DNA from 4 places in the Paeniglutamicibacter sp. ZC-3 genome. Region 2 is predicted to be linked to each of the others. Evidence: riboswitches for the same ligand, from Rfam matches in the RefSeq annotation. Region 2 holds a riboswitch; each other region holds the start of a gene.

Region 1 (5,777 bases), on a different contig from region 2:
TTCGGACCGGAGCTGCTGAGTATCGACACCAACTCGGTGATTTCCCCGTTCACCGCAGCGCTCTTGGGCCTGAGCCTCAATGAGGGCGCGTACATGGGAGAGATCGTGCGCTCGGGCATCCGCTCCATAGCCACGGGCCAGACCGAGGCGGCGAAGGCCATCGGGATGTCCAGGATGCAGACCATGCGCCGGGTGATCCTGCCGCAGGCCATGCGCGTGATCATCCCGCCGACCGGCAACGAGACCATCGGCATGCTCAAGTACACCTCCTTGGTCATCGTCATTGGGTACTCGGAGCTGTTGACCAGCGTGTCGATCATCTACTCGCGCAATTTCCAGACCATTCCGCTGCTCATCGTGGCGGCCATCTGGTACCTGGCGGTCACCGCGGTGCTTTCCGTGGGCCAGTACTTCATCGAACGCCACTTTGAACGGGGCTTCTCACCCATCAAGGGCAAGAAGCCCGCGGCGCCCGCTGCCTCGGCAACCGGCCCCGGCGCGGGACCAAAGGCAGCGCCAAGCATCGAGCCGGAATTGGAGCCAAGCAAATGAACGAACCAGTCCTGCGCGCCCACAATGTGCGCAAGTCCTTCGGCCACCTGGAAATCCTCAAGGGCATCACCCTTGAGGTGCAGGCCGGACAGGTCGCGTGCCTGCTGGGGCCATCCGGCTCGGGCAAGAGCACGTTCCTGAGGTGCATCAACCACCTGGAAAAAATCAGTGACGGGGAAATGTGGGTCCACGGGGAGCGCATTGGATACCGCCGTTCGGGGAACAAGTTGCACGAGCTGAAGGAAAACGAAACGGCCAGGCAACGTGCATCCGTCGGCATGGTCTTCCAGCAATTCAACCTGTTTCCGCACCGGACCGCCCTGGAGAACGTGATTGAGGGACCGACCATCGTGCAGCGCAAATCGCGCGCGAAGGCCATGGCCGAAGGCATGGAACTGCTGGACCGGGTGGGATTGGCAGACAAGTACCAGCACTACCCCGCGCAGCTCTCCGGGGGCCAGCAGCAACGCGTGGCCATCGCCCGGGCCCTGGCCCTGAAGCCAAAGCTCATGCTCTTCGACGAGCCGACCTCCGCGCTCGACCCGGAGCTGGTGGGGGAGGTGCTGGAGGTCATGACTTCCCTGGCGGCTTCGGGGATGACCATGATCGTGGTGACCCACGAAATGGGCTTCGCCAAGGAAGTCGGGGACGTCGTGCACTTCATGGCGGACGGGCAGCTGGTGGAATCCGGCAGCCCCAGGCAGGTCCTGGAGGACCCCCGCGAACCCAGAACCCAGGCCTTCCTGTCCAAGGTCTTGGCCTAAGGGCGTCGATGGAATCCACCCGGAGAAGGAAGGACCAGATGTCCCACGAGCAATCCGGCGCACGCGAGGCGACACCACGGCCGCGCAACCTGGTGAACCTGCTGCCGAACTATTCGCGCTCGCCGGCCGCGGGGAAGGTGCGGTGGGTGGCTTCCTCCAACGAATCCTGGATGTCGCCCTCGCCCGCTGCCGTTGCGGCCATGGCGGCCAGCGTGCAACGCTCCAACCGCTATCCGAGCCTGGCCGGGGACCGGCTGGTGGCCGCGCTGTCCGACACGCTCGGGCTGCCCGGCACCCAGGTTGCGGTGGGGGCAGGGTCCCTGGCCCTGCTGGGCCAGGTCCTTGCCGCGTTCGCCGGGCCGGGCGACGAGGTGCTGTACGCCTGGCGCAGCTATGAGGCCTATCCGATCCTGGTCACGCTGGCAGGGGCCCGGGGCGTCCAGGTGCCGCTGGACGCGGCCCATCGCCACGACCCGGAGGCCATGCTCCGTGCCATCACCGAACGCACCGCGGTGGTGCTGCTGTGCAATCCCAACAACCCCACCGGAACGGTGCTGGGGATCAACGAAGTCGAATCCTTCCTCGCGAGGGTTCCGGGCCGGGTGCTCGTGGTGCTCGACGAGGCCTACATCGAGTTCTCCGAATCCAGTGGCGACACCCTGATGCTGCTGCCCAAGTACCCGAACCTGGTGATCCTGCGGACCTTCTCCAAGGCCCATGCCCTGGCCGGGGCGCGGGCCGGATACCTGCTGGGAGGGGAGGACATCGTCCGCGCCATTCGCAAGGTGGCCCCGCCCTTTGGGCTGAGCGCGGTGGCAGAGGCCGGCGCCGTGGCGGCCCTCGCCGACACCGACTACCTGCTCGGCACCGTGGCCGCGGTGGCGGGCGAACGCGAATTCCTGCACCGGAAACTGGAGGCCCGCGGTATTGGCGTCCCATGCAGCGGAGGCAACTTCCTCTGGATCCCGGAAGACGGCCGGCTGGCGACCGTCATCGAACGCGCGTGCGCCGCGCACGGGGTGTCGGTCCGGGCCTTCGACGGCGCGGGAGTGCGGGTGACCATTGGCCCGCGTCTGGCCTCCCTCGCAATCCTGGCCGCCTTGGACGAGCCGGCAGCGGCGCGGCCCCCTCAAACGCCGCAGACAGTACTCACCACCCACCCAATCCACAGCACTGGAGGTGCATCGTGATCAGCACAAGTGAAAAGCACATCATCGAGGAACCGGTGGCGACCAGCCAGACGAGCGAGGACGGGTTCTTCGTCGTGGACGTGGTGGACATCCGGCGGGAATCCGAATCGGTTCTCTCCCTGGGCATTGCCCGCCCGGACGGGCTCGCCCTGCCGGACTGGAGTCCGGGATCGCACATCGACGTCATGCTCCCCAACGGGCTGCTGCGCCAATACTCCCTGTGCTCCGCCCCCGGGGAGCCGCGCTGGCGGCTGGGGGTGTTGCGGGAGCCCGCCGGCCGCGGCGGATCCGCCTACATCCACGACCAACTGAAGCCCGGCGAGCAGCTGCGCGTCAGGAGCCCGCGCAACAATTTCGCGCTCGGGCCCGCACCCGAATACGTGTTCATCGCCGGGGGCATCGGCATCACGCCCATCCTGCCCATGCTGCGCGCGGCCGAGGCCTCCGGGGTGCCGTGGCGCCTTGTCTATCTGGGGCGCAGCCGCAGCTCCATGGCCTTCACCGGCGAACTGGCACAGTACGGCGAGAAGGTCCACGTGCACGCGGACGACGAATCCGGGCTCTATCCCCTGGGCGAGCTGCTCGGCGGCCCGGCGGCGGGATTCCACGCCTATGTGTGCGGCCCCGGCCCGCTGCTGGACTACATCGCCACGCTCACCACCGGTTGGCAGGACCCCGCACGGTTCCACTTTGAACGCTTTGTCGCCGACGCGGCCGCGAGCGCGCCTGCCGCGGGAGACCATGAATTCACCGTAGAGACGACCGAAGGCCTTCAGGTGCAGGTTCCGGTGGGCACCAGCATCCTCACCGCACTGGAAGAAGTCGGGGTGCAGGTGCTGAACTCCTGCCGGGAGGGCATCTGCGGGACCTGCGAGACCCCGGTGGTCGCGGGGGAGATCGACCACCGCGATTCGCTGCTCAGCGATCAGGAGCGGGAGGCCGGCGACACCATGATGATCTGCGTGTCGCGTTGCAAGGGCGGGCGCCTGGTGCTGGACATCTAGCACCAGGCCCGGCGGGGCGTCAGGCGCGCAGGCGGAAGAACGAGCTGCCGACCAGTTCGTGGGCCCCGGGCAGCAGGAGAACCAGCAGCTCGGGGTTGAACTGGACCTCGACGGGGCCGCGGCCGACCAATGCGGCCGAGAGCTTGTGCGGGGCCAGTGCCTCGAGCACCCACTCGTCGGGACCCGCGCCAATGTGCAGCAGGTCGGTGTCCGCGTCGAGGCGGAGCCAAGCAGTGATCCAGTCGCCGGTGAAGCGCGGAAGCGGGTTATCCGTGGGGGCGGAAGTCAGGGTGGGGCCGTACATGATGTGCACACGTCCTTGGGGTTCGTTGTCCTTGCCCTTTCGTGCGGGATGCGCGACAGGGCCGCTTCGTCATCCGAACCACCCACCGTGCAACTATGGGGTTGGCGTCTGTTTTAGTCGGAGCTATGCCTAGGCGGCAACCAGAACTCGTGAAGCTGATCCAACCCTACGGCGAAGCGGGGACACTTTGCCAGCGCGGGCGTGCGGGGAGCAACAAACGGTCATCTGTGACGGCGAGTGACCCTGCCTTCCCGAGAGGGGGGTTCATTTCACCGTCGGCATCGGCTCCTGCTGGGTGATGCAGTGGATGCCGCCGCCGCGGGCGAAGAGCTCGCGGGCATCAACGCCCACCACCTTGCGCCCCGGGTAGGCGTCGGCCAGGACGGCCAGGGCCTTTTCGTCGTTGGGGTCGTTGAAGGTGCAGGCCACCACCCCGTCGTTGACGACCAGGTGGTTGATGTAGCTGTAGTCCACGAACCCCTCGGTGTCGCGCAGCGTCGCAGGGGCAGGGACCTCGATCACGGTGAATTCGCGGCCCCTGGCGTCGGTGGCGCCGCGGAAGGACGCGGCGATTTCCCGGCTGGCCGCGTAGTCCGGGTGCTCGGGGTCCTCCTGCATGTGAACCAGCACGGTGCCGGGGGAGGGGATGGTCGCCACGATGTCCACATGTCCGCGGGTGCCGAATTCCTCGCTGTCGCGGGTCAGCCCGCGCGGGAGCCAATGTACCTTGGTGGCGCCCAGGGTGCGCGCGAACTCCTCCTCGACCTCGGCCTTGGTGATGCCGGGGTTGCGCCCGGGATCCAGCTGCACGGTCTCGGTGGCCAGCACCGTGCCCTGCCCGTCGACGTGGATGCCGCCGCCCTCGTTGACCAGGGTCGAGGCGATGCGGGGCGCGCCGGCCCACTCGGCCACGATGGCACCGATCTTCTCGTCCTTGTCCCAGGCAGCCCAGTCCTGGGCGCCCCAGCCGTTGAACACCCAGTCCACCGCGGCGAGCCCGCCGTGCTCGTCGGTAACGAAGGTCGGCCCGATGTCGCGCATCCAGGCGTCGTTGAGCTCGGCCGTGCGGACCTCGATGCGCTCATCGAGATAGCGTGCGGCAATTTCCACGTCGGCGGGGTCCACCACCATGACGACCGGGGCGAACCCGGCCACCGCGTGGGCGACGTTGGCCCAGGTCGAGCGAGCCGCGTGGGCCTCGGCCCCGGTGACGCCCAGCGTGTATCCCTCGTGGGGGAAGGCCATCCAGACGCGCTTCTGGGCCGAGGTCTCGGCGGGCATTGACCAACTCATGGTGTGTGCTCCTGCTTGGTAGGTGGTGCGCGATACGCCGGCGCCGGACAAGGTGCATGGGATGGCCATCACGCTAAATGAATATCGTTCATTTATTATGCTGGTTGACCGGAGCGTGCGCAAGGGGTGTGCGCCTCTCCGCGGGAAGCCAGCGCTGGTATCCGAGTAGCGGCAGCAGGCTGGGCATAGAGTGGAACCATTGCCGGCCCACCACTTTGCGGAGGAACACATGCGCGCCACCCTGATCCACGGACCGCGGGACATCCGCGTCGAAAACTGCCCCGAGCCGACATTGCTCGCCGACACCGACGCCATCGTGCGCGTCACCGCCTCGTGCGTCTGCGGCTCGGACCTCTGGCCCTATCGCGGGGTCAGCCAAACGCCCAGGCCCCGGCGCATCGGCCACGAGTTCATCGGCCGCATCGAGGCGGTCGGCGAAGGGGTTTCAACCCTGGCCGTGGGCGACTTCGTGGTGGCGCCCTGGGCCAATAGCTGCGGCGCCTGCCCTCCGTGCCGCGACGGCGTCCAGGTCGCTTGCGAACACCGGGCCCATTGGGGCGGGGTGGACGAGCACGGGCTGCCCGTGGACGGCGGGCAAGGCGAGATGGTGCGGGTGCCCAATGCCGAGGGCACGCTCGTCGCGGTCCCCGGGGTCACGGAGCCCGACCAA
Region 2 (5,777 bases):
TTTCCTTCATGACCGCCGAGCACAAGATTGCCATTGTGGCCGGGGGATACGAGCAAAGTGGCGACGAACGGCCCTACAACACCCTGGTGGTGCTCGGAGAGGATGGCGCGATCCTGGGGACCTACCGCAAGATCCACCTCTACGACGCATTCTCCTACCAGGAATCGAAGTCGATCAAGGCCGGAGATGTTGCCGAGGTCCCCGTCTTCGACATCGCCGGCATGAAGGTCGGGGTGTTCACCTGCTATGACCTGCGCTTCCCGGAAATCGCCCGGAGGCTGGTCAACGAGGGTGCCGAACTGTTGCTCGTGGCCGCCGCCTGGTTCAAGGGCGAGCACAAGATCGAGCACTGGGAAACCCTGTTGCGGGCACGCGCGATCGAGAACACGGTGTGGGTCGCGGCCGCCGGAACCAGCTCGAGCCACACCATCGGCCACTCGGCGATCCTGGATCCCATGGGTGTGCCGATCGAGTACCTGGGCGACGATGCCGAGGGCTTGGTGACGACCGATGTCACGCGCCGGCGCATCGACGAGGTGCGCGAGTTCCTGCCGGTGCTGGCCAACCGCAGGCTGTAGGAAAAGGAATGCCCGGGAGCCCGTGCGGGTGCCGTCCAGGCGCCCGCACGGGCTCCCTTTGCGTCTCCCGCGGGCAGCCTGAACCCGGCCGCCGAAGCGCCGGCCGCGACCCAACGAATTTCACAGTTCTGGGCATGTACGCTTCGGGTTCCGCCCACTACTATTGGTGCTCGATGTAACTCCAATTAGGCAGGATAGGGCAGTGGGCACCACCGACACGCAAATGAATGAAGCCATCATCGAGGAATGGGCCGAGGCAACGGCGCAGGCCTACAACGACTCATTGTCCGGCCTGGACCTGGCTCGTGTGCCGAAGGCTGTGCGGGCCTTCATTGAACTGTATGGGCAGAGCAAGGACATGACCTTCAACGCCGACTACTCACCGATCGACTACTTCGAGGAACACCCTGCCTCGGCGATCGGAATCATCCTCGACACCCCCGAGGCCCTGGAACTGTTGGACGACGACGAGGAAGAAGCGCTCGAGGACATCCTCGGCTTTGCCGAGGCCTGGGCGGAGTTCGATTCAAACCAGCAGCCGGACCTCGGGGTTTCCGAGGCCGACGACGAGGACGACACCGGGTGGTAATGAGAACCACGGGCCGCCCCTGAATGACGGGTTGCCTACGGGAATCGCTCGGGCCGTCCCGCGGGTTCCCTCCAATGGGAAGGGTCCGTGCCGGAAACCATGGGGTTTCGGGCACGGACCCTTCGCATGGGGCAGACTGTCTTGCTAGGCGAGCAGCTGGCGCTTGGAGGAGATGACGCCGGTGTTGAACCCGGCCAGGCGCAGCCCGCCGTGGAAGCGTGCGTGTTCGATCTTCACGCACCGGTCCATCACCACATTCAGGCCGTTGGCCTCGGCCTTGGCCGCGACCTCCTCGTGCCAGGAACCCAGTTGCAGCCACAGGGTCTTGGCCCCCACGGCGATCGACTCGTCCAGGACGCCGGGCAGGTCGTCGTGCTTGCGGAAGACCTCCACCAGGTCCGGTGTCTCCGGCAGGTCGGCCAGCGACTTGTAGACCGGCTGGCCCAGGATCTCATCGAGCACCGGGTTGACGAAGTAGACCTTGTACTTGGAGGAGGACAACAGGTAGGTCGCCACGAAGTAGCTGGCGCGCGAGGGCTTGTTGGAAGCGCCCACGATCGCGATCGACTTGGTGTTGCGCAGGATCTCGAGGCGTTCGGCTGCGTTCGGGCCTTCCCAGGTGCGGGTTTCCACGGCGTTGCTCATTACTTGGCTCCCGTCACGGCGGCCGCGCGGGCGGCGTCGATGGAGCAGGCTGCCCCGTCGTAGGCTTCCTCGGCCGGGGCGTCGGCCACCAGCTGCGAAGCGGTCAGGGCCTGGTCCAGGTCCCAGAGGATGTCATCGATGTCTTCCAGTCCCACCGAGAAGCGGATCAGGTCCTCGGGAACGCCTGCCGCAACCAGCTGGTCGGCGGAGAGCTGCTGGTGGGTGGTGGAAGCCGGGTGCAGCACCAGGGTGCGCACGTCCCCGACGTTGGCCAGGTGGCTGGCCAGCTGCAATGCCTCGATGAAGGCACTGCCGGCGGCGCGGCCGCCCTTGACTCCGAAGCTGAACACGGAGCCGACGCCCAGGGGCAACAGCTCCTGGGCACGCTCGTAGTGCGGGTGGGAGGGCAGGCCTGCGTAGTTCACGTAGGAAATGCGCGGGTCGGCCTCCAGCCATGCGGCCACGGCCTTGGCATTGGCCAGGTGCGAGTCCATGCGCTGGGGCAAGGTCTCGACGCCCTGCAGCAGCTGGAACGCGGACTGTGCCGGCAGTGCCGGTCCGATGTCGCGCAGCTGCTCGCTGCGCAACTTGGTCAGGAAGCCGTACTCGCCGAAGTTGTCCCACCAGGAGACGTTGCCGTAGGAGGCCACGGGCTCGGTCATCGCGGGGAACTTGCCATTGCCCCAGTTGAAGGTGCCGGCCTCCACGACGATGCCGCCGAGGGTGGTGCCGTGGCCGCCGAGGAACTTGGTGGCGGAGTGGATAACGATGTCGGCACCGTGCTCGATCGGGCGCAACAGGTACGGAGGGGTGAGGGTCGAATCGACAACCAGCGGGAGGCCCGCGGCGTGGGCGACCTCGGCCAGGCCCCTGAGGTCGGCGACGTCGCCGGAGGGGTTGGCCACGACTTCGGTGTAGACGGCCTTGGTGTTTTCCTGGATGGCGGCGGCGAACTCGGCCGGATCCGTGGAGTCGATGAAGGTCGTCGACACCCCGAATCGACGCAGCGTCACGTCGAGCTGGGTGATGGTGCCGCCGTAGAGCTTGGAGGAGGCCACGATGTGGTCCCCGGCGCCTGCAAGTGCGGCGAAGGTGATGAATTCAGCTGCCATGCCCGAGCCGGTGGCCACCGCGCCGATGCCGCCTTCGAGGGAGGCGATGCGCTCCTCGAATGCCGCCACCGTCGGGTTGCCGATGCGGGAGTAGATGTTGCCGTACTTTTGCAGCGCAAAGAGGTTCGCGGCGTCGTCGGAATCCTTGAAGACAAACGACGTGGTCTGGTAGATCGGAACGGCGCGCGAGCCGTGCTCGGCGTCAGGGGTGCCGCCGGCGTGCAGCGCGCGCGTGCGGAATCCAAATTGGTGTTCGGCCATGAGGGTGGCTGACTCCTTGCGTATACGGCTGGGGCAGCCCTGGGTGCGGACTGTCCTCGCCTGTGGTGGGGCGGGTGGTGCTTCTCCCGGATGAATGCGGTGCCGAAGTGCCCTAGGGGAGGGGTTTCCCTGCGGGCGCATCGACACCCAAGATCGCTGGTGCGTTCTCCATCGTTTCTGGCGGTAGCACCTTGTCCACCGGAGTGTGGAAGGTTGCTGCGGCGTCGTAAAGCCAGATCTCTCGGCCGCTCGGGATGGGGGTCTGGGATCCATTGTGGCAAGAAAATTGCCTGTAGCCAAAGAATGTGTGCTTAGGTTGCGTCCGGGGGGGATGGGAATCGAAGGATCTGCACCGGATCCCGGCGGCGTTCCTGCCGGGTTAGGCTTGTGGCCATGAGTGCAACCTTGGTTTTGGTCCGTCACGGTGAAACGGCATGGAATGCCGAAGGTCGACTTCAGGGTCAGACGGATATTCCGCTCAATGAGCTGGGACGTGAGCAGGCACGTGGCGCGGGCCGGGAACTGGCAACCCGCCACTGGGATGTACTGGTCTCATCGACGCTTGGCCGCGCAGCGGAAACGGCGGAACTCATCGGGCATGACCTGGGGTTGACGCTGACCGAAAAATTGGGCGGTCTCCAGGAACGCCACTACGGCAATGCCGAAGGCCGTGTGGTCCGCGACCTGCCCCGCGAGGAGATCGACCTCCTGCTGCACTCGGCAGAGCCCGAGGAAGACGTGGTGAAGCGCGGGATTTCCGCCCTCAGTGAGCTGGTGCTGCGTTACGAGGGCAAGAACATCATTGCCGTGGCCCACGGGACATTGATCCGACTGACTGTTGATGAGCTGCAGGGAGGCGTGCGAACCAAACCGCTGCGCAATGGCCAGATCGTCGAAGTGGACATCAGCCTGCTGCAGCGGCACCTGTCCGCCGCCGCACACTAGGAAATTCCGCCCTCCAACATGAACCACGTTGGCATGGCTGGAACGTCCTTGACGACCCCCTGGCCTTGCGCCGGGAGGGCCGATGACCTCCATGCCCGCCATCCATGCTTCCGACGTCACCTCCTGGAACCAGCCAGCTAGGCGTCGATCACCAGATCGGTCCGCGCGGTCGAGCAGCACGGCAGGAACTTGCCGGCCTCGATCTCCCGTGCGCGGATCCCGCCTTGGTGGTTCATCTCAATATCACCGGAAAGCTTCACGATCTTGCAGGAGCCGCACATGCCTTCCTGGCAGTTGGCGCCGATCCTGACTCCGGCTCGCTGGGCAATGCCGAGGATCTTCTCCTCGGGGTCGATGCGCACGTTGATGCCGGTGCGCATGAAGGACAGGGTGAGGCTTCCGGTGCCGACGGTGTCGAATGCCGAAACGTCGGGGGCGGAGGGTTCCGCTGTTTCTGCCTCGGCGGCCGGAACCTCGGAATCGACGGGGTCTGGTTCGGCAAAGTCGGGATCGGCCGCCTGGAGCGGCAGTCCCGTGGCCTCCAGCGGGCCCTCGTCGTCGTAGGCCGGTTCGTACATGCCCAGGGCGGAAGGCTGGCTTTCGTAGTAGTCCTCCGCGGAATCGGCGATTTCCTCCGCGATTTCCTCGGCAATCTCCTCAGCCAGTGCGACCTCCGCTTGGTATTCCAGGGTCGTCTCGCAGTCTCCGGAGAAGAATTCCATGTGGATGGAGGTGTCGTCGACGCCGACTGCGGCGAGCAGTTCGGACACGTTGTTCAGGTAGCCCTCGGGGCCGCAGGCATAGACCTGGCGTCCGTTGGCATCTGGCGCCACCTCGTCCAGCATCGCGGTGGTCAGCCGTCCGGTGAGGCCTTCCCAGTCCGCGGGCGCGCTGCGGTCGCCCAGGGAGAAGTGGACGGTGACGCGCGAATCCACGGTGGCGATGTAGCCCAGTTCCTGGTGGAAGGCGAAGCCTCCGGGTGCGGCACCGTGATAGAGCACCACCACGTCGGCCTGTCCGGGCAGCGAGTGGATGGTCCGCAGCATGGACATGATCGGGGTGATGCCGGAGCCCGCGGCCAGCAGGAGGTAGCGCGCCCGCCGGTCGGCGTCGGGCAGGTGGAAGGCGCCGACGGGTCCGAGCATCTCGAGCACCGTGCCGGGTCCGACGTTTTCGTGCACCCACGGCGAGACCCGGCCGGCCGGGTCTCGCTTCACCGTGATGTCGAAGGTCCACGGTTTCGTGGGCGAACTGGACAGGGAGTAGCTGCGGTCGATCGGGTCCCCGCCCTCGCCGTTCACGGGGAAGGCGATGTTCACGTATTGACCCGGGCGGAACGCGAGGGGCGCGCCGTCTGCGCGGCGGAACACGAAGGTCAGCATTCCACCGACTTCCGGAACAATCTCGACGCATTCGGCCAGGAACTCCTGCGGGTGCCAGGGGCCCAGGGCGCGCGCGGCACTGGCCGGTCCCTCGGTGCTGCCCAGCACGCGGTTCCACGGCATTTCCAGGCCGCGGATGCGCTGTGGCTCCTGGTGGGGCGCGGTAATGGTCGTGGTCGTGGTCTCGGTCATGATTGTGGGCTCGGTCGTGGTCATGGTCACGACAGGTGTTCCTGCACGCGCTGGATGTACCAGTTGATGAATG
Region 3 (5,777 bases), on a different contig from region 2:
TGGCGAAGGCAAGCCAAGTGGGCAGGTGGGCCGGCAGGTTCGCTTCCTGGGCCACATCGTGCGGAACGTGTTGCAGCGAGGTGGCGGTGCCCACGGCCAGGGTGCCGCCTGCCTTTTCGACCTCGGCGCGCAGCGCGGCGAGCGTGCCCAGCGAGGCCGCCAGGTCGTTGCGCCAGATGTTGCGCGAGTCCACGATGCCCGCGACCAGGGTTGAGCCGGCCAGATCGCCCAGGAATTCGGCGGTGGGGACGGCACCGCGGACCAGGTCGGCGTGTACTGCATCGACACCGGCGCGGGCCAACAAGCCCTGCGTGGCGCCCGGGCGGGTGATGTCCCCGGCGGTGCCGTAGCCCAGGCTCACGAACAGTGCGGGACGCTCGGTGGCGGCGGCCAGCTTGGAGTAGACGGTCTCGGCGAGCGCGCCGGGGACGGCCAGGGCGGCGCCGCGGTCGGTGACCAGGGCCGGCTCGTCCAGCTGCGCCCACGGTGCGCCGGCGGCGGCCAGGGCGGCAAGGATCTCGCCGTAGGCGTTGACCACTTCGTCAATGCGCGAGAGCGGGTCGAAGCCGGCGGGAGCGCCGTCCTCTGCCTTGGCCAGCAGCAGGTAGCTGATCGGGCCGACCAGGGTGGGGCGGATGGTGTTGCCATTGGCCGCATGTGCCGCGAAGGACTCGAGAAGGACGGCGGCGTTGGCCTTGATCGGGGTGGCTTCGCCGATTTCCGGGACCAGGTAGTGGTAGTTGGTGTCGAACCACTTGGTCATTTCCAAAGGCGCACGGGATTCGTCGCCGCGGGCCAGCACGAAGGAGCCTGCGGTGTCGATGGCGCCGTGCTCGCCTGCCAGGTCCGCGAAGCGGGTGGGCAGGGCCGAGAGGGCGACGGTGGCGTCGAGCACCTGGTCGTAGTAGGCGAAGTCGCCGGGCAGCGAGGCGTCATCGGGCTTGAGCCCGAGACCGGTGAGCTTGGCCAGGTTGGCGTTCTGCAGTTGGCGGGCCGCGGCGTGCAGCGTCGCCTCGTCGGTGCGTGAGGCCCAGTGCGCTTCGAGGGCCTTCTTGAGCTCGCGGTTGGGTCCGATGCGCGGGTAGCCGAGGATGGATGCTGCCGGGAAGGATGGCTTCGTCATGATGGTTCTCCTGTTGTTCTGGCGTGGTGGAAAGTGGTGGAAAGGTGGGTGGGTCTAGACGGCGGCGCGGGTGGCCCAGGTGTTGCTGGCCTGCGCGCGGGTCCGCGGCAATTCGAGCTGCTCGATGACATCGAGGGAGCCGCGATGGTCGTTGAAGGTGTACAGGTGCACGCCCGGTGCTCCGTCGTCGAAGGCCCTCCGGGCCAGGGTGACGGCGGCGTCCACACCGATGCGGTGGCGCTCGGAATCCGAGCCGGCGGTTTCCAGCGCGTGGGCCAGGATCGGGTCCGGGGCAATCCCGGCCATCGAGGCCAGCCGGTTCAGGCGCCTGACCGAGTTCAGCGGGATGACGCCGGGGATGATCGGGATGGTGACCCCAGCGCGGCGGGCCGAATCCACGAGGTTGGTGTACTCATTGGCACGGAAGTAGACCTGGGTGATGGCGTAGTTGGCCCCGGAGCGCTCCTTGGCCAGCAACACCTCCACATCGTGTTCGAAGGATGGGGATTCGGGGTGCCGGATCGGGTAGGCGGCGACACCCACCCCCAGTCTTCCTCCGGCCAGGGCGGCCGAGTGGTCGGTCTCAACCTCGCGGATCAGCTCGATCAGGTAGCGGGCGAAGGGGAATTCGCCGCGCCAGTCCTCGGGGTCCGTCGGCAGGTCCCCGCGCAGCGCCAGCACCCCGCGGACCCCGAGGGAAACGAAGTGGCGGATCAGGTTCTGCAGGGATTCGCGGCTCTCCCCCACACAGGTCAGATGGGCCAGCGGGCGCAGGCGGGTGTTCTGGATCAAGTGCTCGATCAGTTCAAGGGACGCGTTCCGGCGTGCCGGGGACCCCGAATAGGTCACCGACACGTAGTCGGGATCCGTCGCCTCCAGGGCCCGGATGCTGTTGAAGATTCCCTCGGCGGCGTCGCGGTTCGCCGGAGGGTACAACTCGTAGGACAGTGACGGCGGTGCGGCTGTCGTTCCAATACTCATGCATGTCTCCTCGTCGATTCGAGGGAGGCATCAGGGATCGCCACAAAAGCCCCAGGGATCCGTCACGGACGTCCTGCGGCGATGATGAGTGAACGCTGAAGCGGCTCCATCGCTTCTGGCAGTAGCACCCTCGCCGATGGAGTCCCAGGGAAGGGAATCCATCGGATGATGGTTGCTGCGGCGTCAACGAGCCAGATCTCTCAGCCGCTCTTGATGGTTGATGTATTCATCTTGGAACAGGTTGGAGGGCACGTGCAAGGAGCGTGCCGGCACAGCCGTCACGAAGGGCAAAATCACTTCATGTGTCCATACGGCGTCATTTTCGCTGGTCTGCCGCGGTCACATTGTTACGGCCGTCCATTCGCGTTTTTCGGTGTATCGTCGGGGATTCCCGGCTCCGGCATGACGCCGCGGGACTTCCGTGAAGCCAATGTGACGCGAAGGAGTGGCGTGCTCGCGACCGGTTTCCGGTGCCGGGATTCGAGGGTGGGGGAATGGTTTTCACCCGTGGTGCCACGGTCTTGACGGACTGCCGGGGCGGAGTTGCGACCCCACCGCGATGACCCTGATCCCTTTTTCGTGAAGCCGCTCCCCCTGCGCAGGGGGTTACTCGCCGGACGAGGCAGTACTTTTGTGCCCTTCGCGGATCGGGGCATCGTTCCCGGGGTTGCCCTGGCGGCGAGTCCAGTTCAGGCCGGAGAACGACACCGCCAGGACAGAGGTAAGCACCAGGGCGGCGGCGGGAGCGGCGACCGTCCACGGCGCCCTTTCAACGTAGTTGATTCCCTCGGCCAGGATGAGCCCCCACTCGGGGGTGGGCTGCCGGGGCCCCAGCCCCAGGAATCCCAGCGAGGCCAGCGCCAGCGCGATCCCGGGAATCCGCAGCATGGCGTGCCTGAACACCGGACCAAGAATCGCCGGCAGGACATACCTGAACAGGATCCGAGCCGGGCCCACGCCCAGCACCGGGAGGATCTTCACGAACGGCCGGGCCCGCGCTTCCTGTCCCAGGGCCGCCGCGTGCGCCGCCAGCGGTGCCCAGCCCACCAATGCGACCGCGATCGCGGCGCCGAGCAGCGACGGGCCGGTGACCACCGCGACCATCAGGCCCACCAGGATCGGCGGGGCGGCGTTGGCGACCTCCACCGGACCGGTTGCCGCATGCGGAAACAGCCCGATGACCAGCCCCAGGACCAGGCAAACCAGCACCACCAGCAGGGAAGTCCCCAAGGTCGCCAGCGCACCATGCCCCACCCTGGCCAATAGGTCGCGTCCGCTGGCATCGGCTCCGAAGGGCAGGGCCAGGCTCGGGGCAGCCAGCCTCGCGTGCTCGGACGCGAACGGGTCGCGCAACAGTCCGGCTACGACCAAAAGCACCAGCGCCGAGGCCACCACCAGCGGCAGGAGCATCTCCCGCCGGCGGGTTAAGCGCATGGTCTCCGGCGCCGGAACCGTACCGGAGCGAAGTGCCCTGCCCAGCAACAGCAGGCGCACCGCAGCGCAGGCCGAACCCACGATGACGGCCAGCAGCAACAGCGCCAGCACCCCGGCTTGCAGCGCCGGAATGTCCTGGGCGCTGGCGGCGCCCAGGATGGCCCGGCCCAAACCGGGGATCGCGAAGACCTTTTCCACAGCCACTGCCCCGCCGGTCAACCCGATCAGGACCAGGCCGACTTGGCTGGTCACCGATGGCATGGCCCGGCGCAGCACGGCCGCGGTGAGCTGGCCGCGGCGCGCCCCGGAGAGCCGCCAGGTCGCCACCCACTTCTCCGCGAAGGCGGCGCTGATGGCTTCGGAGGCCAGGCGCCCGATCAGCCCGCCGGCGGGCAACCCGAGCGAAAGCGCCGGCAGCACCGCGTGGTGCAGCCCCTGCCAGCCGTAGGGCGGGAACCACCCTAGCAAGACGGCCCCGACAATCAGCAGCATGGCGGCCAACAGGAATTCCGGCAGCGCCGTGATTCCCGCCGCAACGGCCCCGGATCCGCTGCCCGGCTTTCCGGCCAGACCGCGCGCCACCGCAGGGACGCACAGCAGCACGGCCAGAACTGCCGCCACCGCCACCGCACATCCCATCAGGGTCAACGAGACGCCCAGGGCGGAGACAGTCCCGGGACCCACCGGGGTGTTGGTGATCCACGAGGTTCCCAGGTCGCCGTGGGCCACCCCGCCGGCCCAGGCCAGGAAGATCGCCACCGGGCCGCGGTCCAGGCCGAGCTCGTCGCGGATCATCGCCAGGGTTTCCGGTGTCGCTTCCCGATCCGCATAGCGGGCACGCAGGATCGTGTATTCGGGCTTGCTGCCCGATAGCCACGGCAGCAGGCCGATCACGACCGTCACCGCGGCAAGGGCCAGCAGGCGGGAAAGTGCGTTGATTGCCGGGGCCGTGCGCGCCATCAGTCGGCGATTTCCGTGCGGTTGGTGATCAGCGCACGTTCGCGGGGGTCGCGCTCAACATCGCGGACCCTGGCCGATTCGCCCTGGATAACGCGTTCGTGCAAAAGCGGCACTGCCGCGTCCTTGGAAAGGATCAGCGCCTCGGCGGCGGCAATGGCGGCCCGGCGTTCCCCGCCGGGTGCCACGGCCGCGGCCTTGGCCAGGGCCGCGTCGACCTCGGCATCGCAGAACTGCGAGATGTTGAACGATCCCTCGCAGGAGAAATCGCTGTACATGTAGGCCACAGGGTCCCCGGAATCCAGGACGGTGGCGCGGGAGAGGATGAATGCGTCGAACTTCCCGTCCAGGGCGTCGGCCTCGATGTGCTGGTATTCGCGCACATCCTGCTCCACGACGAAACCGGCGGCCTCGAGCTGCTGTTCCAGCGCGACGGCAACCTCAGGTAGTTCCGCCCGGTCGGTGAAGGTGCCCAGCGTGATCTTGGTTCCCTTCACGACTGCAGGCGCTGCACGGTTCCCCAGCACCTCGGCGTAGTTTTCGTTCGCGCGTTCGGCTGCCGCCCAGGGCAGGGCGGGGCCCAGCAACCCCTCGGCGATGTCGGCACGGCCCTCGTAGACCCGTTCGACCACGGTGGCCCGCTCGATGGCTTCCCGCGCCGCGGCCCGCACGGCCGGATCGGCAAAGGGGCCGGTGTCGTTGTTCAGGTAGAGGGTGTTGGTCCTGGGCATGGGAACCTCGTGGACCAGCGCGGGATCGATCTGGGCGACCTGTCCCACGGGGATGGTTTCCACGATGTCGGCGTTTCCGGTGCGCAGGGCCGCTGCGCGGGCGGTGCCGTCCGGGACGAATTGGACGTCCACCCCGGCGGCGGCGGCAGGTTCGCCCCAATAGCCATCAAAGCGGTCCAGGGTTGCGGAGCTGGTTCCGTCGAAGGAGGAAAGCACATACGGACCGGTGCCGGCCCCGGTCGGGACGACGACTCCGCCGGACTTGTAGGCCGAGGCCGCCAGGATGGACAGCTGCGGGCTGGAAAGCCGTTGCGGCAGCAGCGGGTCGGCAACCTCGGTGGTGACCACGACGGTGTCGGCGCCCTCGGCCTTGATGCCCAGCTCGACTCCGTCGAGGATGCGGGGCTTGGGGCTGGCATTCGCCGCGGTTTCCAGCGAAGCGGCGACCTGTTTGGCCGTTAGTGCGGTTCCGTCGTGGAATTCCACGCCCTGGCGCAGTTCGAAGGTCCAGGTCCTCTCATCCGTTTGCTCCCATGCGGTGGCCAGTGCGG
Region 4 (5,777 bases), on a different contig from region 2:
CGCTGGACCGAAGGCAACCCGGTGCACAACCTGTTGCGCTTCCTGTTCCTTGGCCAGGGCGAGATCGCACCGCTGACGCGCGAAGTGCTGCGCGAGGCCGAGCCGGCCATCGGCAAGCGCCCCTGGGTGCACGTGGGCTAAGGCACCTGGCATTCGACACCGCGGGCTTGCCCCCGCGGCCTAGGATTGCAGGGTCCCTGTCGCTTGTCGTGGAGTCTGTGTGTCTGCTGTGGAAAAGAATCCGTCCCGAGAGGGCGGGCGCAAATTGCTGCTCGCGCTGTTCGTTGCCTATCTCTGCCTGCTCGCCTGGATCGTGCTGTGGAAGCTCGAAGTCCCGTACCTCGGCGGGGGCGTGCTTCGCAAGCTCAAGCTGGTCCCGTTCGCTCCCGGTTCAGGGTTCGGGGCGAGCGCACCTTTCGAAGTTGTCGCGAACATCCTGCTCTTCGTGCCCTTCGGCCTCTACCTTGGCCTGCTCGCACCGTCGCGGCAGTGGTGGAAGGCCGCGGGCGCGGTCGCCGGGGCGAGCGCGGCGCTGGAGGTCATCCAGTACGTCCTGGCCCTTGGGAGCTCGGATGCCACCGACCTTGTCGTCAACACCGCCGGTGGACTGGCCGGGATCGGCCTGCTCGACCTGGCACGGCACCGGCTTCAGGCGAGGACGACCGCGGTCATGACACGGATCTGCACGATCGGGACCGTGTTCGCCCTGCTTTTGACCGGGGTCTTCGTGGCCTCTCCCCTGCGCTACGCGCCGCCGCGGGACGCCGCGGCCCTCTCCATGCACTCAGTACCCGCACAGCTGGCAGGGAACACGGCGAAGGACAATGTCCCCGGCTAAGCCCGAACACAAGCGGCCAGCGGACGGTGGCGGCTGGAGGTCTTTTCCGCGGGTTTCGTCCACGGGTTGGGCAACGGGTCCTAACGCGACGCGGCGGGGACCAGCGTCCAGGTGACGATGGCTTCCTCGCCCGTTGGATTCTTCCAGCTGTGCGGCTCGCGCCCCGGGAAAGTCACGGTGTCCCCCGCGTCGAGGTCAAGGCGCTCGTTGGCGAAAATCAGCACAAAGCGCCCGGAGAGGACATGGAGCACCTCCACCTCGCAATCCACCGAGTAGAGCTCCTTTTCACCCTCGCCGTGCGGGGCAATGACGGCGCGAATCACCTGCAGGCGCCGCTCCGAACGCGCCGTCACCAACCTTTCGACAATTCCTTCGCCTCCCAGTGAGATGCGCGGGGCCTCGGCAAGCCTGACCACGTGGGTGTCCGGCTGGGTGAAAAGCTCCCCGACCTCCAGGGACAGTACCTGGCAAAGGGTCACCAGCGATGCCACCGAGGGGCTGGTCAAATCGCGCTCCACCCGGGAGAGAAAACCCTTGGTCAAGCCCGTGGATTCGGCGATCTGGTCAATGGTCAGACGCTGGGCATGACGCGCCGCCCGGATCCGCGAGCCGATGGCGAGGGCAGCACTGCTGGGCTCAACGGGCAGGGCTTTCATCGGCGCGGGTCTCCAGGTGGGCTCGAGGGAAATATTGCGTTCATACAGCTTAGGTGCAATTGACGTGTGCGACACCTCACATTAGCCTGTAGAACAACAAAAGTTTACCCCTAGGCATCCCAGAATTGCACCCCAGTTCATTCCCAGCAAAGGCTCCCCCATGGAATTCATCAATGGCACGATCGTTGCCGTCTATTTGGCGGCTATGCTCATCTTCGGCTGGTGGGGAAAATCGCGCACCAAGAACAGCAGCGACTACCTCGTGGCCGGCAGGCGGCTCGGCCCGTTCCTGTACACCGGCACGATGGCGGCGGTCGTCCTGGGCGGGGCCTCCACCGTCGGCGGCGTCGGCCTGGGCTACAAGTTCGGGATCTCCGGCATGTGGCTGGTCGTGGCCATCGGCGCCGGCGTCATCCTGCTCTCGCTGCTCTTCGCACCCACCCTGCAGCGCCTGAAGATCTTCACCGTCTCGCAGATGCTCACCCTGCGCTACGGCAGCAAGTCGGCAACCAACACCTCGGGCATCGTCATGCTCGCCTACACACTGATGCTCTGCGCAACCTCCACCAGCGCCTATGCGACGATCTTCGTGGTCCTGTTCGGCTGGGAGCGCTGGCTGGCCATCGCCATCGGCGGGGTCATCGTGGTCATCTACTCCACCATTGGCGGCATGTGGTCGATCACCCTGGCCGACCAGGTCCAGTTCGTCATCAAGACCGTGGGCATCTTCTTCCTGATGCTGCCCTTCGCACTGAACGCAGCCGGCGGCATGTCAGGGATCCGCGAACGCGTCGGGGCGGAGTTCTTCAGCTTCACCGGCATCGGCGTCCAGACGATCATCACCTACTTCGTGGTCTACACCCTGGGCCTGCTCATCGGCCAGGACATCTGGCAGCGCGTGTTCACCGCCAAGACCCCGAAGGTGGCCCGCTGGGGCGGCACCACCGCCGGCATCTACTGCGTGCTCTACGGGGCAGCCGGCGCCATCATCGGCATGGCCGCCAAGGTCGCCTTGCCGGAGATCATCGGCGCTGACACCAACAAGGACGTGGTCTACGCGGAGGTCGCCACTCAGCTGCTGCCCGTCGCCGTCGGCGGACTGGTGCTGGCGGCCGCTGTGGCAGCCATGATGTCCACTGCCTCCGGCGCGCTGATTGCCGCTGCCACAGTGGCCCGCACCGACGTCACCCCGTTCGTGGCCAGCTGGTTCGGCAGGCACGTGAAGGTGAACACCAACGAAAACCCGGAGCACGACGTGCGTGCCAACCGCATCTGGGTGCTGCTGCTGGGCATTGTCTCGATCGTGCTGGCCATCATGGTCTCCGACGTGGTCGCGGCACTGACCATTGCCTACGACATCCTGGTGGGCGGCCTGCTGGTGGCCATCATCGGCGGGCTGGTCTGGAAGCGCGGGAACGGGCTGGGGGCCGCCGCCTCGATGGCTGCCGGAACCATTGTCACCTTGGGCACCATGATCGTCCTGGAAATCCAGGCCGAACAGCGCTTTGACGGCATCTACGCGAACGAGCCAATCTACTTCGGATTGATTGCCTCGGCACTGACCTTCATCGTGGTCTCCCTGATCACGCGCCCCACCTCCGCGGCGGTCATCACCCGCTGGAACGCCCGGGTCGCCGGCCATGCCGACGCCGAGGGCGCGGAACTCAACGAGATCGCCGGCCGCTAGCACCGGATTCACGGCACGGACCGCATCCCGAAGGGAGCCCGTCTCCGCGCACTGCGCGCGAAGACGGGCTCCTTCCTTTCGCCGCAGCCCTTCCCCGGCGGGCCCCGTCGCTCCTAGGCTGGGCCGCATGGACAATCTCAAGGACCACCTCACCACGTACCTGGACAGCACGCGCGAAGCCATGCTCTGGAAGGTCGAGGGCCTCAGCGAGCAGGAAATGACCCGCCCCATGGTCGGGACGGGCACCAACATCCTGGGCCTGATCCAGCATCTGGCCACCGTCGAGTACGGCTACTTCGTCGAATGCCTCGGGTTCACGGTCGAGGATGAACGCCACGACGCGCTGATGGCCGATCCGGAAGTCAGCGCCGACATGTGGGTGCCCGCCGATGTCCCCTGCTCCGAGATCCTCGATTTCTACCGCCGCGCCATCGCCGCAGCAAACCACAACATCGCAGCCCTCCCCCTGGATGCACCGGCCACGGTTTCCTGGTGGGTGCCGGAGAAACGCGACACCACGCTCGGACGCCTGCTGCTGCACATGAACGTGGAGACCGCACGCCATGCGGGCCATGCCGACATCGTGCGGGAGCTCATCGACGGTTCCACCGGGATGCGCCGGGACAACACCAACATTCCTCCCTACGACCCCGCTGCCTGGACGCAATTGCACGCAAATATCTTGCGGGCCTCCGAATCACGGTAAAGTGGACCACAGCTTCACGAGACGCGTCGGCAAGCTCCGACTCAGACGCGCACCAACCCCAGGTTCATGGGTGGTTCGGATGAAGAAGCGGTCGCGGACCACTTGGCCCCGGCAAGAGCTCACGAAAGGCTTTCGCCCCCACATGGCACCTTCCATCCCCGTTTTGCCCCTGCTCGATGTCCACCGTGCGGTCGTCGAGCTGCGCCTTGCCGGATCCTGGCACAGCTACCACGTTGCGGACGCACCTTCGCTGGCCGCGGCCCTGGCCAATGCCGTCGGCTCGCCGCGCTTCGACGCCCACGCGAGGGAGCTGTCGGTGCGCATCCCCCGGGCCGGAAAGCCCGCCGGACAGGCGTTGTTTTTTAGTCTCAACGAATTTTCACTTGTCCTGCCAACGGCTACACTCGTGGGTTGAAGGGGAGTAGTTCCCAGACCCGCCGGCACGGCGGGACAGCGGTGCGTCGACATACTGGTTACAGCGTTGTAACCCGGCAATCCACCCGGGGCCACGGGCAATCCAGCCCGGCCCGGGCGAACGAGACCTTCGGTCCACACATTGGTGGCCCGAGGCTCAACGTACCCAAAAAGAAATCCTGCTGGGCCTCTCCATCGCATGGCCTCCCGAGGCCGTGAACGCCCACATGAGGATGAGAGCATGACGCAACAAGCGCCGACCCCCACTCACGCGCAGATCAAGCGCTGGCGCCAGTACCTGGCCGACGAAATCGCCGAGGGCGCGGTCTACCGCGAACTGGCCAACAAGCGCCAGGGTGAGGAACGCGCAGTCCTGCTGGGACTGGCAGCCGCCGAAACCCGACACGAGGAACACTGGCGCTCGCTGCTGGGCGAGAACGCCGACAAGCGCACCCGGCCCTCGATCCGGCGCACCATGCTCCGCTTCCTGGCCCGGCACTTCGGCTCGGTCTTCGTCCTGGCCCTGGCCCAGCGCGCCGAGGGCAACTCCCCCTATGCCGCAGACACCGATGCCAGTCGCCAGATGGCCGCCGACGAACTCGTCCACGAGGAGGTCGTGCGCGGCCTGGCCACCCGCGGCCGCAACCGGCTTTCAGGCAACTTCCGGGCGGCGGTCTTCGGAGCCAACGACGGCCTGGTGTCCAACCTGGCCTTGGTCATGGGCATCGGCGCCACGGGCGTGGCAACCTCCTTCGTGCTCTTCTCCGGCATTGCCGGGCTGCTGGCCGGGGCCCTGTCGATGGCCGCGGGCGAATACGTCTCGGTGCGTTCCCAGCGCGAGCTGCTCTCGGCTTCCAAGCCCACGGAGGTGACCCTGGCCGCGGCGCCGGACCTCGATCTGGATGCCAACGAGCTGGTTTTGGTCTACAAGGCCCGAGGCATGAGCGACGAGGACGCAGCACACCGGGCCGCCGAACGCATGGGCATCTACTCCTGCGACTGCAACCCCTCCACGTCGCTCCGGTCCGAGCTCACGGTTGCCGCCGATAGCCGGGAACACGAGGAAATCGGCTCCGCCATGGGTGCGGCTTCCGCGTCCTTCTGCTTCTTTGCCTCCGGGGCAGTCATCCCGATCCTTCCGTTCATTTTCGGCATGGAAGGCACCCCCGCGATCCTGCTCTCCGCCGTGCTGGTGGGCATCGCCCTGCTGGCGACCGGGGGCGTGGTCGGATTGCTTTCCGGCGCTTCCCCGGCCAAGCGCGGACTGCGGCAGCTGGCCATCGGCTTGGGCGCCGCCGCGGTCACCTACGTCCTCGGACTGCTCTTCGGCAGCTCCGTGGCTTAGCGGCACCACTGCAGGGACACCGGCACGTGCCGCCACTTTCATGGATCGGGGATCCGGCGGCACTCTTTCCTCGCTGTGCCCGAACGGGATGGCACTCGCCGGGAACGCAGTCGCCCACGATCCTTACTAGA

Evidence for each region. Region 2 has a riboswitch for S-adenosylmethionine ahead of OIU93_RS09395 (O-acetylhomoserine aminocarboxypropyltransferase/cysteine synthase family protein). Riboswitches for the same ligand answer to the same signal wherever they lie in the genome.
Region 1: another riboswitch for S-adenosylmethionine. It lies ahead of OIU93_RS02680 (hypothetical protein); the one in region 2 lies ahead of OIU93_RS09395 (O-acetylhomoserine aminocarboxypropyltransferase/cysteine synthase family protein).
Region 3: another riboswitch for S-adenosylmethionine. It lies ahead of OIU93_RS01790 (methylenetetrahydrofolate reductase); the one in region 2 lies ahead of OIU93_RS09395 (O-acetylhomoserine aminocarboxypropyltransferase/cysteine synthase family protein).
Region 4: another riboswitch for S-adenosylmethionine. It lies ahead of OIU93_RS02620 (hypothetical protein); the one in region 2 lies ahead of OIU93_RS09395 (O-acetylhomoserine aminocarboxypropyltransferase/cysteine synthase family protein).

What each region holds. Positions count from the first base shown of each region.
Region 1 covers NZ_JAOYTG010000001.1:600,638-606,414, reverse strand. The annotation lists gene OIU93_RS02700 (amino acid ABC transporter permease) at 1-552, shown strand, start outside; gene OIU93_RS02695 (amino acid ABC transporter ATP-binding protein) at 549-1,316, shown strand; gene OIU93_RS02690 (aminotransferase class I/II-fold pyridoxal phosphate-dependent enzyme) at 1,355-2,506, shown strand; gene OIU93_RS02685 (PDR/VanB family oxidoreductase) at 2,503-3,510, shown strand; gene OIU93_RS02680 (hypothetical protein) at 3,530-3,814, opposite strand; SAM riboswitch class IV at 3,837-3,969, opposite strand; gene OIU93_RS02675 (agmatine/peptidylarginine deiminase) at 4,079-5,107, opposite strand; gene OIU93_RS02670 (zinc-dependent alcohol dehydrogenase family protein) at 5,337-5,777, shown strand, end outside.
Region 2 covers NZ_JAOYTG010000007.1:7,122-12,898, forward strand. The annotation lists gene OIU93_RS09380 (carbon-nitrogen hydrolase family protein) at 1-578, shown strand, start outside; gene OIU93_RS09385 (hypothetical protein) at 781-1,167, shown strand; gene OIU93_RS09390 (CoA-binding protein) at 1,312-1,812, opposite strand; gene OIU93_RS09395 (O-acetylhomoserine aminocarboxypropyltransferase/cysteine synthase family protein) at 1,812-3,185, opposite strand; SAM riboswitch class I at 3,351-3,446, opposite strand; gene OIU93_RS09400 (histidine phosphatase family protein) at 3,579-4,130, shown strand; gene OIU93_RS09405 (ferredoxin reductase) at 4,268-5,704, opposite strand; gene OIU93_RS09410 (aromatic ring-hydroxylating dioxygenase subunit alpha) at 5,731-5,777, opposite strand, start outside.
Region 3 covers NZ_JAOYTG010000001.1:403,197-408,973, forward strand. The annotation lists gene metE (5-methyltetrahydropteroyltriglutamate--homocysteine S-methyltransferase) at 1-1,123, opposite strand, end outside; gene OIU93_RS01790 (methylenetetrahydrofolate reductase) at 1,178-2,104, opposite strand; SAM riboswitch class I at 2,208-2,324, opposite strand; gene OIU93_RS01795 (ABC transporter permease subunit) at 2,711-4,498, opposite strand; gene OIU93_RS01800 (ABC transporter substrate-binding protein) at 4,498-5,777, opposite strand, start outside.
Region 4 covers NZ_JAOYTG010000001.1:581,408-587,184, forward strand. The annotation lists gene OIU93_RS02595 (amino acid permease) at 1-141, shown strand, start outside; gene OIU93_RS02600 (VanZ family protein) at 221-838, shown strand; gene OIU93_RS02605 (cupin domain-containing protein) at 919-1,494, opposite strand; gene OIU93_RS02610 (sodium:solute symporter) at 1,655-3,181, shown strand; gene OIU93_RS02615 (DinB family protein) at 3,309-3,887, shown strand; SAM riboswitch class IV at 3,900-4,011, shown strand; gene OIU93_RS02620 (hypothetical protein) at 4,030-4,302, shown strand; gene OIU93_RS02625 (VIT1/CCC1 transporter family protein) at 4,543-5,646, shown strand.